Regions from separate parts of the Ornithinibacillus salinisoli genome, predicted to be linked through region 1. Evidence: predicted binding sites of a transcription regulator. Region 1 holds the regulator's gene; each other region holds the start of a gene.
What was found. The regulator LexA, encoded in region 1, represses DNA repair genes until DNA is damaged. The targets are predictions, from matches to a motif close to CGAACATATGTTCG.

Region 1 (4,553 bases):
TATTTACTTTTATTCAATATTTAAATAAAGTAAAATAAATTTTAGAATATTATGTTAGTATTGAAGTGTTAAGCTATTAGGCAACATACTTCAATAAAAAAGTAGATGCATTCAGCAATCTAGAAGAAATTAAATAGAATCTAAATGGTATAGTAATTTAAATGAGGAGGAGTATTATGACAAAAACAAATCAAAATATCGTTCCACATTTGTGGTATGACAAGGAGGCGAAAGAGGCTGCAGAGTTTTATGTTTCCATATTTCCGGACTCAAATATTACAAATGTAACAACACTCCACGACACACCATCTGGTGACTCTCAATTAGTTTCTTTTGAATTGTGGGGTCAGAAGTTCATGGCGATCAGCGCAGGGCCATTTTTCACATTTAATCCGTCAGTGTCATTCATGGTTAATTTTGACCCATCGCGAGAAAAGGACGCGAGTGAAAAAATAAATGAGGTTTGGAACAAATTGTCCGAAGGTGGAACAGTGTTGATGCCACTTGATAAGTATCCGTTTAGTGAAAAGTATGGCTGGATTCAAGATAAATATGGTTTGTCGTGGCAGTTAATCCTTACCAATCCAGAAGGTGAAGAGCGTCCGACAATATTGCCCTCACTAATGTTTGTTAATGAAAAATGTGGTAAAACAGAAGAGGCGATTAATTTTTATTTATCCGTTTTTAAGAACCCAAAGCAGGGGCTTATTGCCCGCTACCCTAAAGGTATGGAACCTGACAAAGAAGGAACAATCATGTTTTCTGATTTCATGCTTGAGAATCAGTGGTTTGCCGCAATGGACAGCGCAAGAGATCATAAATTCAGTTTCAACGAGGCAACCTCATTTATGGTATATTGTAATACACAAGAAGAGATTGATTACTACTGGGATAAGCTGTCAGAGGTTCCTGAGTCCGAGCAATGTGGCTGGCTAAAAGATAAGTATGGAGTGTCCTGGCAAATTGTACCCAGAGAAATGGACGAGATGATGAGTAATAGCACTCCGGAACAAATTGCTCGTGTTAATAAGGCAACTCTTAAAATGAAGAAACTTAATCTTGCGGAATTGCAGAAAGCATACAAGGGATAATGAAAATTATGCCCACTTCTTAGTTGCATGGAAGATCAAGTAAGTCGAGTTAATAATATAAGAGTTAAGGGTAGTGTAAGTTGTTATTCCATTGATTATAGAGATCCTTATATTAAAATGTTGTGCTCTTTAAGTCTAGCAACTCTGAGCAAAAGGGATACTCTTTAAAAAATAAGGTGCTTGTCTTTTTATCTAACGGATGTTTAGTTGAACAAACAATTGTAATAAAACAAGGCTTAGAGATGAAAATTCTCTAAGCCTTGTTTTCTGTGATTCATAATATGAATAGTATTGTGAATCCTGTGAAATGCTCTGTAATTTTGAATGTGATTTAGTCCATAGCACCTAACAAGTAAAACCATTAGAAATCGGGTTTTGTTCTCACATATAATTAATGAATATTTCGATATAAACCAATCACTTTTCCTAGTATAGATACGTTAGAATAGATCAATGGCTCCATTGTTGCATTCTCAGGCTGTAAACGAATATGATCTTTTTCTTTGAAGAAACGTTTTACAGTTGCTTCGTTTTCTTCTGTCATTGCAACTACAATATCTCCGTTTTGTGCAGTACTCTGTTGTTTAACGATTACCATATCTCCATCAAGGATTCCTGCTTCAATCATACTTTCACCATCAATAACAAGAACAAATAAGTTATCATCTGGTCCTGCACTAGAACTAGGAAGTGGAATAAACTCTTCTATGTTTTCTACTGCTGTAATAGGCAAACCTGCTGTTACCTTACCAATTACTGGAGCATATCGTGCTTCTTCTCTAGGTATATTACTTTCTTCTGATAAATCTAGTACCTCTATAGCTCTAGGTTTGGTTGGATCCCTACGGATAAATCCCTTACTTTCTAAACGCGATAGATGTCCATGCACAGTAGAACTGGATGCCAATCCTACAGCTTCGGCTATTTCACGAACTGATGGTGGATAACCTTTTTTATTAACTTCATTTTTTATGTATTCTAATATAGCTTGTTGTCTTTTTGATATTTTTGTCATCTATTAATCACCTCGCACATATGATTTATTAATGATAGTTTACCATTCTGTTATTAAAAAAGCAAACGTTCGTTCGAAAAACCGTTGACAAGATCATATGTTCTATATATAATGATTGTAGAACAAAGGTTCCTATATTTAAAGAAAGGTGATGGTAATATGTTTGAAAAAGTTACAAAAACAGATATATTTTACATCGTTGCTTTTATATTTACGCTTGGTTTTTTATACGTATCATTAATTACTGCATAGTAGGAGTTTGAGACATTGAATGCCATAATATATTGCCGTGTAAGCACGGATAAACAAACACAGGAATCTTCATTGAAACGGCAAAAAGCAGAATTACTTCACTTGGCTGATCGAAATAATTTAAATGTAATAACATGTATCGAGGAAAGAGCAAGTGGATATGAAATAGAGCGAGAAGGTGTTTTTGAATTACTTGATTATTTTTCTTCTGATCAAGCAAATTGTCTCCTTATCCAAGATGAAACTAGATTAGGGAGAGGAAACACTAAGATTGCTCTATTTCATCAATTACACAAATTAAACATTACTATTTATACACATATTCATGATGGGGAATTAGAAATATCTGAATCTGATTCTATGGTCCTTCAGATTGTAAGTATTGTAGAAGAGTATCAGCGAAAAATCCATAATGCCAAAATAAAACGTGGAATGCAAAAAGCTGTTCGCGATGGATATAATCCCACCTTGAATTTAACAAATAAAAACAAAGCGCCCGGCAGGGAAAGGAAAACGTTTCCGATGGAAGAAATAGTTCGATTACGTAATAAAAACCTTACGTTTGAGGAGATTTCAAAAACACTTAACGGTTTGGGATATAATATATCAAAAGCAACTGTACATAGAAGGTATAAAGAATATCAAATGCTTGATTCTGACCAATAAGAGAGGTAACATAAAAAAAGCTAGGACATTAATTGTTCTTGCTTTTTTCGTGTAAACTGAAACATGAATGAGACGGATTGGGAAACTATAAAAATATCCTATTATCATATGTAATATAAAGGAGGTTCTCTTATGTTAACCAAAGAGAAGCTAGAAAGAATAAATGCACTTTCAAAAAAATCAAAGAGTGAAGGATTAACGGAAGATGAAAAACAAGAACAAAAAAAATTACGAGAGGAATATTTAAAAAATGTACGGAAGTCATTTAAAAATCAATTTAAATCGATGACTGTTGTTGATCAGGAAGGTAATGATGTTACTCCTCAGAAAGTAAAAGACCTACAAGAAAGAAATAAGAAACATTAACTAGGTTAGCTTTCATTTTTTGATATGTTATGTAACTATTTAAGAATATTCTGCAATCCTTGTTATTGCTTGTTATGAAAACTATTTCATTATAAGATAAGAAAAGAAATATATCCTTCTAAATTGAAAGGGGAACAGACGATGTCGAACAATGTAGAACATTTATCCGTTAATACAATTAGAACACTATCAATTGATGCAATTGAAAATGCCAACTCAGGTCACCCAGGCTTACCAATGGGAGCTGCTCCAATGGCTTACACCCTTTGGACTGATTTTATGAATCATAATCCAAAAAACTCCAAATGGTTTAACAGAGATCGGTTTGTATTATCAGCAGGACATGGATCTATGCTATTGTACTCGTTATTGCATCTATCTGGTTATGACGTTTCAATGGATGATCTGAAAAATTTCCGGAAATGGGATTCAAAAACACCTGGTCATCCGGAAGTCCATCACACAGATGGAGTGGAAGCAACTACAGGTCCACTTGGTCAAGGAATCGCAATGTCAGTTGGTATGGCCATGGCAGAGGAACATCTTGCTTCAAAGTATAACAAGGATGACATATCTATAATCGATCATCATACATATGCGTTAGTCAGTGATGGAGATTTAATGGAGGGAATATCTCATGAAGCAGCTTCATTGGCAGGTCATTTACGACTTGGAAAGTTAATTGCACTTTATGATTCGAACGATATTTCATTAGATGGAGAATTAAATCGCTCCTTTTCTGAAAATATAGAGGACCGTTTTAAATCATATGGCTGGCAAGTAATACGAGTAGAAGATGGAAACGACTTTGACGCATTACGAAAAGCAATAAAAGAAGCGAAAGAAAATACAGAACAGCCAACCCTGATTGAGGTTAAAACAGTAATTGGATATGGGTCACCTAATAAATCCGCTTCAGCTGCATCACACGGTGCACCACTAGGTAAGGATGAGGTTTCTTTAACAAAAGAATTCTACCAATGGCCACATAAAGAATTTCATGTACCAGATGAAGTTTATGCTGATTTTAATGAAAAGATCGTAAAAGATGGTGCTGATAAAGAAGAAAGCTGGAATCAATTATTCAACACATATAAGGAAAAATACCCTTCTGAAGCTAGTGAGCTAGAGTTAGCAATGAAAGGGGAACTTCCGCAAGATTG
Region 2 (4,553 bases), on a different contig from region 1:
TGTTGTAGAAGAGCTTGTGAAAAAGGTAGAACGAAGAGAAGCTGGAGCTATTACTACGTTTATCGGTACGGTTCGTGAGTGGACAAAAGGAAGAAGGACGATGTATCTTGAGTATCAGGCATATGTACCAATGGCGGTTAAAATGTTAACGAAGATTGGTGAAGAAATTACTTTAGAATGGCCTAATACAAAGGTCGCTATTACCCATCGAATTGGTCGCCTCAATATATCAGATATTGCTGTTGTTATTGCTGTTTCCACTCCACATCGCAAAGCAGCGTATGAAGCAAATGAATATGCCATTGAACGTATTAAACAAATTGTTCCTATTTGGAAAAAGGAACATTGGGAAGATGGCGAAACCTGGATTGGTGACCAGTTGGAAAACAAAGCCTACACTAGTGGAAAGCCAAATATGGAGGATTTTCAATGATTACGATATTGTTATTTGCACAGTTACAAGAAGAAATTAGTAAGGATCGAATTGAGTTACATGCTGATCACCTGACAGTCCGAGAATTAAAGGATAACTTACAAAAGGAATACCCGTTTTCTAGATTGGATTCGGTTATGGTTGCGGTGAATGAAGTGTATGCTTTGGATCACGACATTGTCACAGCTGGAGATGTAGTTGCCCTCATTCCACCTGTGAGTGGCGGTTGAGATGAACGTTTTGCAAATTGTTGGTTATAAAAAAAGTGGGAAGACTACTTTATCAACAAGAATTATTGATTTTATGACAGAAAAAGATATTCGTGTGGGTTCTTTAAAGCATCACGGTCATGGTGGTTTACCTTTAGGGTTGGAAAATACGGATAGTGAAAAACAGTTACAGGCGGGAGCAGTTGTTGCAGGTGTGGAAGGAGAAGGGCTCTTTCAGTTTTCGGTTCGTGATGAGTGGCAGATTAATCAGATCATTGCCATCTATAAATTGTTAGAAGTGCAATATTTAGTTATCGAGGGGTATAAAAACTTAGCATTTCCAAAGATAGTTTTAATTAAGCAACAAGAGGATTTGCGATTGTTACAACTTGTAACGAATATTGTTGCAGTAGTTTCCGATCTTCCTATAGAAGATAATTCCTATCCTGTTTTTCGTTATTCAGATTTTAATGATCTTGTTCATTGGATATATCAAGATTTTCCGTTAAACTAGTTCGTTCTCTAGTTAAAGGGAAAAAATTGGCATTGTTATATTCCATGATAGGTATTACAAGGATGCAAATCGCATCCTTGCTTATTGTGCATTATGTCCGCCAATTTTCTTGCTTCGATCTAATGTAACTCCTGCATCGGTGTAGCTAGTAGCTCGAAGTATGGCAGTTGCTCCATATTTGTCACGGATAGCGTCCATGACATAGCCAATATCTGTTTTTTTAGAACGATCTTCAAATAAGTTTAATTGTGTTTCACCTTTGTTAAATAGATTATCCAGTGTTACATAAACATGTCGGATATTACTTTCTCCATCATAAAACTCTTGAAATAGTTGCATACAGATGCGGTAGACATCCATTGTTATATTTGTAGGAAGGGATACAGATCGAGAGCGGGAAAATCCACCCCCTGTTTCTTTGGAATAAGCTATACCAAGATGAATCGTTTTTCCAACTTTCCCAGCTGTTCTGGCTCTACGGCATACTTCCTCGCAAAGATCAAGAATACAAATTGCTACATCTTCTTTCGTATAATCACGTAATAGAGAAATACCGTGTCCAAATCCTTTTTGCTCTGTTTTTGAGAAGTCACCATAGACCGGACTCAAGTCAATGCCCCAAGCATGCCAATAAAGTTGTTCCCCCATAATACCAAAACGTTTTTTAAGGTGCTCTAGGTCAAAATTAGCGAGTTGTCCAAGTGTGACAATTCCCATTCTATTTAGGTTTCGCTTCATCCTACCACCAATTCCCCAAATATCTTCAACAGGAAATGGCCATAGTTTTTCTGCAACGTCTTTATAGCGACACTCAGCAATTCCTACTTTTTTTCCGTGCAAATCCATAACGACTTTAGCGAGAAATTTATTATCGCCTATGCCGATAGAACAAGTGATGCCGAAATTATCGAAGATTTCCTGCTTCATCTTCCGAGCCACTTCCCAGCAATCTCCAAACAATCTTCCTAATCCATTGACAGTTACCCAAACTTCGTCAACAGAATATTGATGAATTGCATCCATTGGTACATATTGATGGATTAGCTTGGTAATTTCTATAGAAACTTGAAGATAATCAGCCATGTGGGCACGAACAATATGAATATTTGGATCATCTGGTAATTCAAAAAAACGGCTCACATTACTAATCCCATGTTTTCTTTTTAATTCAGGAGATGCTGCCAAAACAATGCTTCCTGAACGATTGGGGTCGCCTACAACAGCTACCATTGCTTTCATGGGATCTAAGCCTAATTTGACAGCTTCTACACTTGCGTAGAAGGAGCGCATATCAATACAAAGAACATCGTTGTGCGGATAAGAAGAATAATCCATTTACTCACCACCATAAACAAGAACGTTTGTTCCTATTATATGCTAGGAGAATTAAAATTATCAATGGAAATATATGTTTGCTTTTTAAATGTAAATAAATATTAGCCAGGATAGAGGAAGTTATTTCTAAAAGTATGATATCTTTTATATAGATAAAATATGATAATAAAAAGGAGGAGAACGATGGTTAGGATTTTTGAAATCATATTAGGAATTATTTTTTTAGGAGCAGGATTAAACGGTTATATCGTTTTATTTGGATATGAAGCAGTGCTACCTACAAGCCCAGAAGCGATGGATTTTCTTGGAACGGGGTACTTATTAGCGATTGAGAAAACAACCGAAATAATTTGTGGAAGCTTATTACTAATACGAAGATATGTTCCTCTTTCCTTAATCGTATTAGCTGGAATAATCGTAAATATTTTTGCGTTCCACCTATTTGTCGATCATGCTTTACTTCCCGTAGCAATACTACTAGTAATTTTAGAATGTATCTTATTATGGCATTATCGAGTAAATTTCATGAGCTTATTAGAGAAAAATCCAATCATTAAAAAGGACAAAAGTGCATAGGGCAAGTAAACATAAACTTCAAAAAAAATGATACGATGAATAAAACCAATAAAGATAGGATGACATTATGAGAAAACCAACAAATAAAACAGTGATGCATAGTTATCCAGGAATGGTTGCCATTATTACGGTAACCTACCAGGGGAGACATAATATTATGGCTGCAGGATGGCATTCGTACATTTCATATAACCCACCAATCTATGGCGTAGCGATAGGGAGAGAACGCTATACACATGAGTTAGTTAATGATGCAAGCTGTTTTGCAGTTAATTTTTTGCCATATGAGAAAGCAAAATTTATTCAGCAAGTAGGCGTTTTTAGTGGTGATAATCAAGATAAATTTGCTCATGGAAACATGCAGTTTGAAAAAGGGATTCGCATCAATGCTCCAATTCTTACAGATGCTTATGTAGCATATGAATGTAAAACAATGGATGTAAATTCATATGGTGATCATGACTGGTTCGTTGGTGAAATTGTTCAATGTTATCGAGATGACGATAAGTTTCTAGAGAATGGATTGCCGAATTTCGATAAGTTGGAAATACCTTTATACTTAGGAAGATCAAAATATGCAAAACTCGATCAAACGAGTCATGTTGAAACATATAAAATCGATAAAGATGATTACGGAGTAGAATGACCACTGAATCCCTTCATATATATGAAGTAATGGAGAAGAATATATAAAGGGGGCAGTATAAAATAAGAGGTCCAATCGCTAAGCCACATTTGATTACCAAAAGCTTAAATCCCGAAAATCAAGAGACTCCAATTGTTTTTATGAAGGAAGATATCGTAAGTAATAAATTATTTTATAGGAGAAATCATTTTTCTTATCCTGCGTTTCAGCCATCTTTTTTTATGTAAAGGTCGAAGGTCATGTTCAATCACCTATTATATTTTCATTACCGGATATATTAGCGATGCCAGCAAAAAAATTAGAAATCGTTTTAGAATGTGCAGGTAATAAAAGAAAATATTTTTGGCCAGATGTATATGGAGAACAGTGGGGGAAAGGTGCAATGAGTCAAGGTGTGTGGAAGGGCGTATCATTACAAACATTGTTTACATATACAGGAATTATAAATACTGCTAAAGAAGTGGTTTTTCAAGGTTTTGATTATGGAAAAAGAACGGATTCCAATGAAAAACATCATTTTTCAAGGAGTTTATCTGTACAACAGGCACTTCATCCAGATACAATCTTAGCATATCAGTATAATGAAAAAGCGCTCACCCTTGAACATGGTTTTCCTTTGAGGTTAATTGTACCAAGTATGTATGCGATGGCATCTGTAAAATGGGTGAATAAAATAGAGGTTATAGATCATAATTTTAATGGTTCTTTTCAAAAGGACGATTATGTATATTAGCCAAAAAAAGATAGTAATATTGGTGCTAAACCAGTTACAACGATGAATGTGAATTCAACGATACAGAACCCTTTACATATGGATGTTTTGAACGAAGGTAAACAAGA
Region 3 (4,553 bases), on a different contig from region 1:
GTTAGTAGCGTTGTAAGTCTATTTAGATCATCATGTTTTAACACATAATCATGATTACCGAGAACAGCGTAAATCCCATAAGGTGGTTTTAATTGTTGAAGTACTTCCAAATAGGGAACTAATTTTGGGATTGTTCGCTTACGATCTAGGAAGTCTCCGGTTAACGCGATCAGATCAGGTTTTTCATTTTTTATTTTTCGGGCTAATTCGGCTGGTGTGATTGAGATGTTTTCTAAATGCAAGTCAGATAGTTGTAGAATGGAAAAAGATGGGCTAGATGAAGCTGGTTGTGATGCTATTTTAATTTTATTTATTCGTATATCTTTTGTATTTCGGTTTGCTTTATATATGAGATAACTTAATAGGATAAAAAGTAATGTGTATAGTAAATATGCTGTCATATTTAACTCCTCCCCAACAAGGATTATAACATGCTAACTATTTGTTATCATTGGAAATTCTAGGGAGGAAATTCGCATAGCAATATGGAGTTGAACATCATGGGACAACAGACAAAGAGTGAAGCATTATTTTTACCATTTATGCAAATACCAACTGGTCATCATCATGTTGCTGATGCGCTTATGGAAGATTTGAATAATTATACACAATCGATTCGATGTAACAAAGTAGATATCCTATCCTATAGCTATGGGAGAATAGAATCACTTGTATCCGGCACCTATTTACGGTGGATTCAAACCCTTCCTAGTGCGTATCATTGGCTGTATGATCAGATGGCATATAAAAAAGCGGATAAACGAAATCGTCAGCTTATCTATGAAATTTTATTTATGTACTTCTTTAAGCGATTAGTGAAGGAAAATGAGCCTAGGATTCTTTTTTGCACCCATGCTCTTCCTTCCAATATTGCTAGTGTATTAAAACAAAAAGAAAAGCTAAATGGCATTGTAGTAAATGTTTATACGGACTACTTTGTAAACCGTGTTTGGGGGATTGAAGCGATTGACTATCATTTCGTTCCTTCGATCGATGTGAAAAATTTCTTATTAAACTTAGGTGTACATGAGAAAAAAATTTTTGTAACTGGAATCCCGGTCCATCCTGTTTTCCATAATACTTCCCCTCCAAAAAGTAGAACGAAATCTAGAAAGTTACATGTATTAGTAACAGGTGGTAGTTTAGGGGTAGGGAGCATGGAGAAATTACTTCAAAACAGCTCCCCTCATATACATTACTATGTTTTATGTGGGAAAAATGATCTCCTTTATAAGCAGCTGCAATCACAGCAAAGAGAAGATATAACAGCAATTTCTTATGTAACGAATAAAGAGGAGATCAATCATTATTATGACCAGGTTGATGCAGTGCTGACTAAACCTGGAGGAGTAACTGTTAGTGAATGCCTCATGAAAAGGAAGCCGATTTTTATTTGCAATGCTTTGCCTGGACAAGAAAAAATTAATACGCTTCAGCTTGAACATTTAGGTGTCGTTATACCGATACAAAATGAACCAGTCGACAAGCAAATTGAAGATTTCTTTTCCGATGAAAGCAAAAAAGAGGAGTATAACAAAAACATCGAATTATATCATCGTAATTTGGAGAAAAAATCTATGGAAGAGATATTAGACGAGATATGTAACTTTATGTAAAACAACTATACAAAAGGTGTAGTTGTTTTTTTAAGGATTACAAAAACTTGTTGATTTTCTATCTTCTTCTAAGGGTAGAATGGGTAATATTAATGTACCAGAACAAAATAATCGAATATTCGTTCGCATATATGTTAAAATGTTTTTAGTTATATGATAAACTAGTTGGTAGATATAGGAACGGAGGAAGTCATGTGGAAAATAAGTTTGAACTAGTGGCAAATTATGAGCCGCGTGGAGATCAACCGAAAGCGATTAAAGAGCTTGTTGAAAAAGTATTAGCAGGTCAACGACATCAGACATTGTTGGGAGCAACAGGAACAGGGAAGACGTTTACCGTATCAAATGTAGTAAAAGAAATTAATCGACCGACATTAGTGATTGCCCATAACAAAACGTTGGCCGGGCAATTATACAGTGAATTTAAGGAGTTCTTTCCGAATAACGCCGTTGAATACTTCGTAAGCTACTATGATTATTACCAACCAGAAGCATATGTTCCTTCTACAGATACGTTTATTGAGAAGGATGCTAGTATTAACGATGAAATTGATAAATTACGACACTCGGCTACTTCCGCACTTTTTGAACGGAATGATGTGTTAATAGTAGCAAGTGTTTCGTGTATATATGGATTGGGTTCACCAGAAGAATATCGAAGTCAGGTTCTTTCCCTTCGGATGGGAATGGAAAAAGATCGGGACCAGTTATTAAGGGAGCTTGTAGATATTCAATATGCTCGCAACGATATAAATTTCCAACGTGGAACGTTTCGTGTGCGTGGAGATTCGGTAGAAATTATACCTGCATCACGGGAAGAACATTGTATTAGGGTTGAGTTTTTTGGTGATGAAATTGATCGTATTCGCGAAGTTGATGCCTTAACAGGTGAAATTGTTGGTGACCGTGAACATATTGCCATATTTCCTGCATCCCACTTCGTTACGCGTGAGGAAAAACTGAAGCTTGCTATTGGGAATATCGAAAAGGAATTGGAAGAACGCTTAAAGGAACTTCGTGATGATAATAAATTATTGGAAGCGCAGCGGTTAGAGCAACGTACGAATTATGATATCGAGATGATGAATGAAATGGGATTCTGTTCCGGAATTGAGAATTACTCTCGGCATTTAACCTTACGTGAACAAGGAGCAACCCCTTATACACTTTTAGACTTCTTTCCAGATGATTACTTAGTTGTGGTCGACGAATCACATGTAACATTACCACAGGTAAGAGGAATGTATAATGGGGACCAAGCTCGAAAACAAGTTTTAGTTGATCATGGGTTTCGCTTACCGTCAGCACTTGATAACAGACCACTAAAATTTGGTGAATTTGAACAGAAAGCAAAGCAATTAATATATGTATCTGCGACCCCTGGTCCATATGAAATAGAACACTCTCCGGAGATGACTGAGCAAATTATTCGACCGACTGGATTACTTGATCCTGTTGTTGATGTACGTCCAATTGAAGGACAAATTGATGACTTGATCGGAGAAATCAATAAACGAACGGATCGCAATGAACGTGTACTTGTTACAACATTAACTAAAAAGATGTCAGAGGATTTGACTGACTATCTCAAAGAGCTAGGTATTAAAGTTGCTTATTTACACTCAGAAATAAAGACATTAGAACGTATTGAAGTCATACGTGACTTGCGAGTCGGTAAATACGATGTACTTATAGGAATTAACCTATTACGTGAAGGTCTAGACATTCCTGAAGTTTCTTTAGTTACTATCCTTGATGCAGATAAAGAAGGATTCTTACGTTCAGAACGTTCGCTTATCCAGACGATGGGACGGGCAGCACGTAATGAGAATGGGGAAGTAATTATGTATGCAGATAAAATTACCCGTTCCATGGAAGTGGCAATTGATGAAACGAACAGACGTCGTGAAAAACAGATGGCTTATAATAAAGAGCATAATATTACACCGAAAACGATTAAAAAAGATGTTCGTGATGTCATTCGTGCCACTGTTGCAGCAGAGGATCCAGAAGAATATGATTCAAAGACAAAGAGTCTAGCAAAATTAACCAAAGCAGAAAAAGAAAAAGTCATCGAAGATATGGAAAAAGAAATGCGGGAAGCTGCCAAGGCGCTTGATTTTGAAAAAGCAGCTGAGCTCCGTGATATTATACTTGAATTAAAAGTGGAAGGATGACCTATTCATGCCTAGTAAATCTATTACAATCCAAGGTGCTAGAGCACATAACTTAAAAAATATTGATGTGAAAATTCCTAAAAACAAATTAGTAGTATTAACTGGCTTATCTGGATCAGGGAAATCTTCCCTAGCCTTTGATACCGTATATGCGGAAGGACAACGTAGATATGTTGAATCTCTTTCAGCATACGCTCGACAATTTTTAGGACAAATGGATAAGCCAGATGTAGATACAATAGAAGGATTATCTCCAGCAATTTCTATTGACCAAAAAACAACGAGTAAAAATCCGCGGTCAACAGTGGGTACTGTAACTGAAATTTATGATTACTTGCGTTTATTGTACGCACGGATTGGAAGACCAACTTGTCCGAAGCACGGCACGGAAATTAGTTCACAAACCGTACAGCAAATGGTCGATCGTATTTTAGAGTATCCAGAACGAACTAAGTTGCAAATTCTTGCTCCTGTAGTTTCAGGACGAAAGGGAGAGCATGTTAAAGTATTTGAAAAGCTAAAGCAAGAGGGCTATGTGAGAATTCGCGTAGATAAAGAAATGCGAGAAGTAACCGAGGAAATTAAACTCGAGAAAAATAAAAAGCATTCCATTGAAGTAGTTGTTGATCGAATCGTGGTTAAGGATGGTGTTGCTGGCCGACTAAGTGACTCTATGGAAACAGCACTTAAGCTTGGAGAAGGTAATATCATAGTAGATATCATCGGTGAAGAAGAGTTAATGTTTAGTGAAAATCATGCT

Region 2: ACFSTA_RS19260 (DNA polymerase IV) is a predicted target of LexA. The motif match lies at 2,558-2,571, and genes of this name have one in related genera.
Region 3: uvrB (excinuclease ABC subunit UvrB) is a predicted target of LexA. The motif match lies at 1,729-1,742, and genes of this name have one in related genera.

What each region holds. Positions count from the first base shown of each region.
Region 1 covers NZ_JBHUMI010000016.1:623,953-628,505, reverse strand. Annotated here, with positions in the region: gene ACFSTA_RS13895 (VOC family protein) at 177-1,091, shown strand; gene lexA (transcriptional repressor LexA) at 1,483-2,106, opposite strand; gene ACFSTA_RS13885 (YneB family resolvase-like protein) at 2,374-3,024, shown strand; gene ACFSTA_RS13880 (DUF896 domain-containing protein) at 3,157-3,390, shown strand; gene tkt (transketolase) at 3,532-4,553, shown strand, end outside.
Region 2 covers NZ_JBHUMI010000043.1:3,293-7,845, reverse strand. Annotated here, with positions in the region: gene ACFSTA_RS19275 (molybdenum cofactor biosynthesis protein MoaE) at 1-433, shown strand, start outside; gene moaD (molybdopterin converting factor subunit 1) at 430-663, shown strand; gene mobB (molybdopterin-guanine dinucleotide biosynthesis protein B) at 665-1,156, shown strand; gene ACFSTA_RS19260 (DNA polymerase IV) at 1,238-2,491, opposite strand; gene ACFSTA_RS19255 (hypothetical protein) at 2,675-3,067, shown strand; gene ACFSTA_RS19250 (flavin reductase family protein) at 3,135-3,713, shown strand; gene ACFSTA_RS19245 (molybdopterin-dependent oxidoreductase) at 3,925-4,446, shown strand; gene ACFSTA_RS19240 (hypothetical protein) at 4,489-4,553, shown strand, end outside.
Region 3 covers NZ_JBHUMI010000017.1:229,756-234,308, forward strand. Annotated here, with positions in the region: gene ACFSTA_RS15090 (metallophosphoesterase) at 1-401, opposite strand, end outside; gene ACFSTA_RS15095 (MGDG synthase family glycosyltransferase) at 501-1,616, shown strand; gene uvrB (excinuclease ABC subunit UvrB) at 1,811-3,793, shown strand; gene uvrA (excinuclease ABC subunit UvrA) at 3,801-4,553, shown strand, end outside.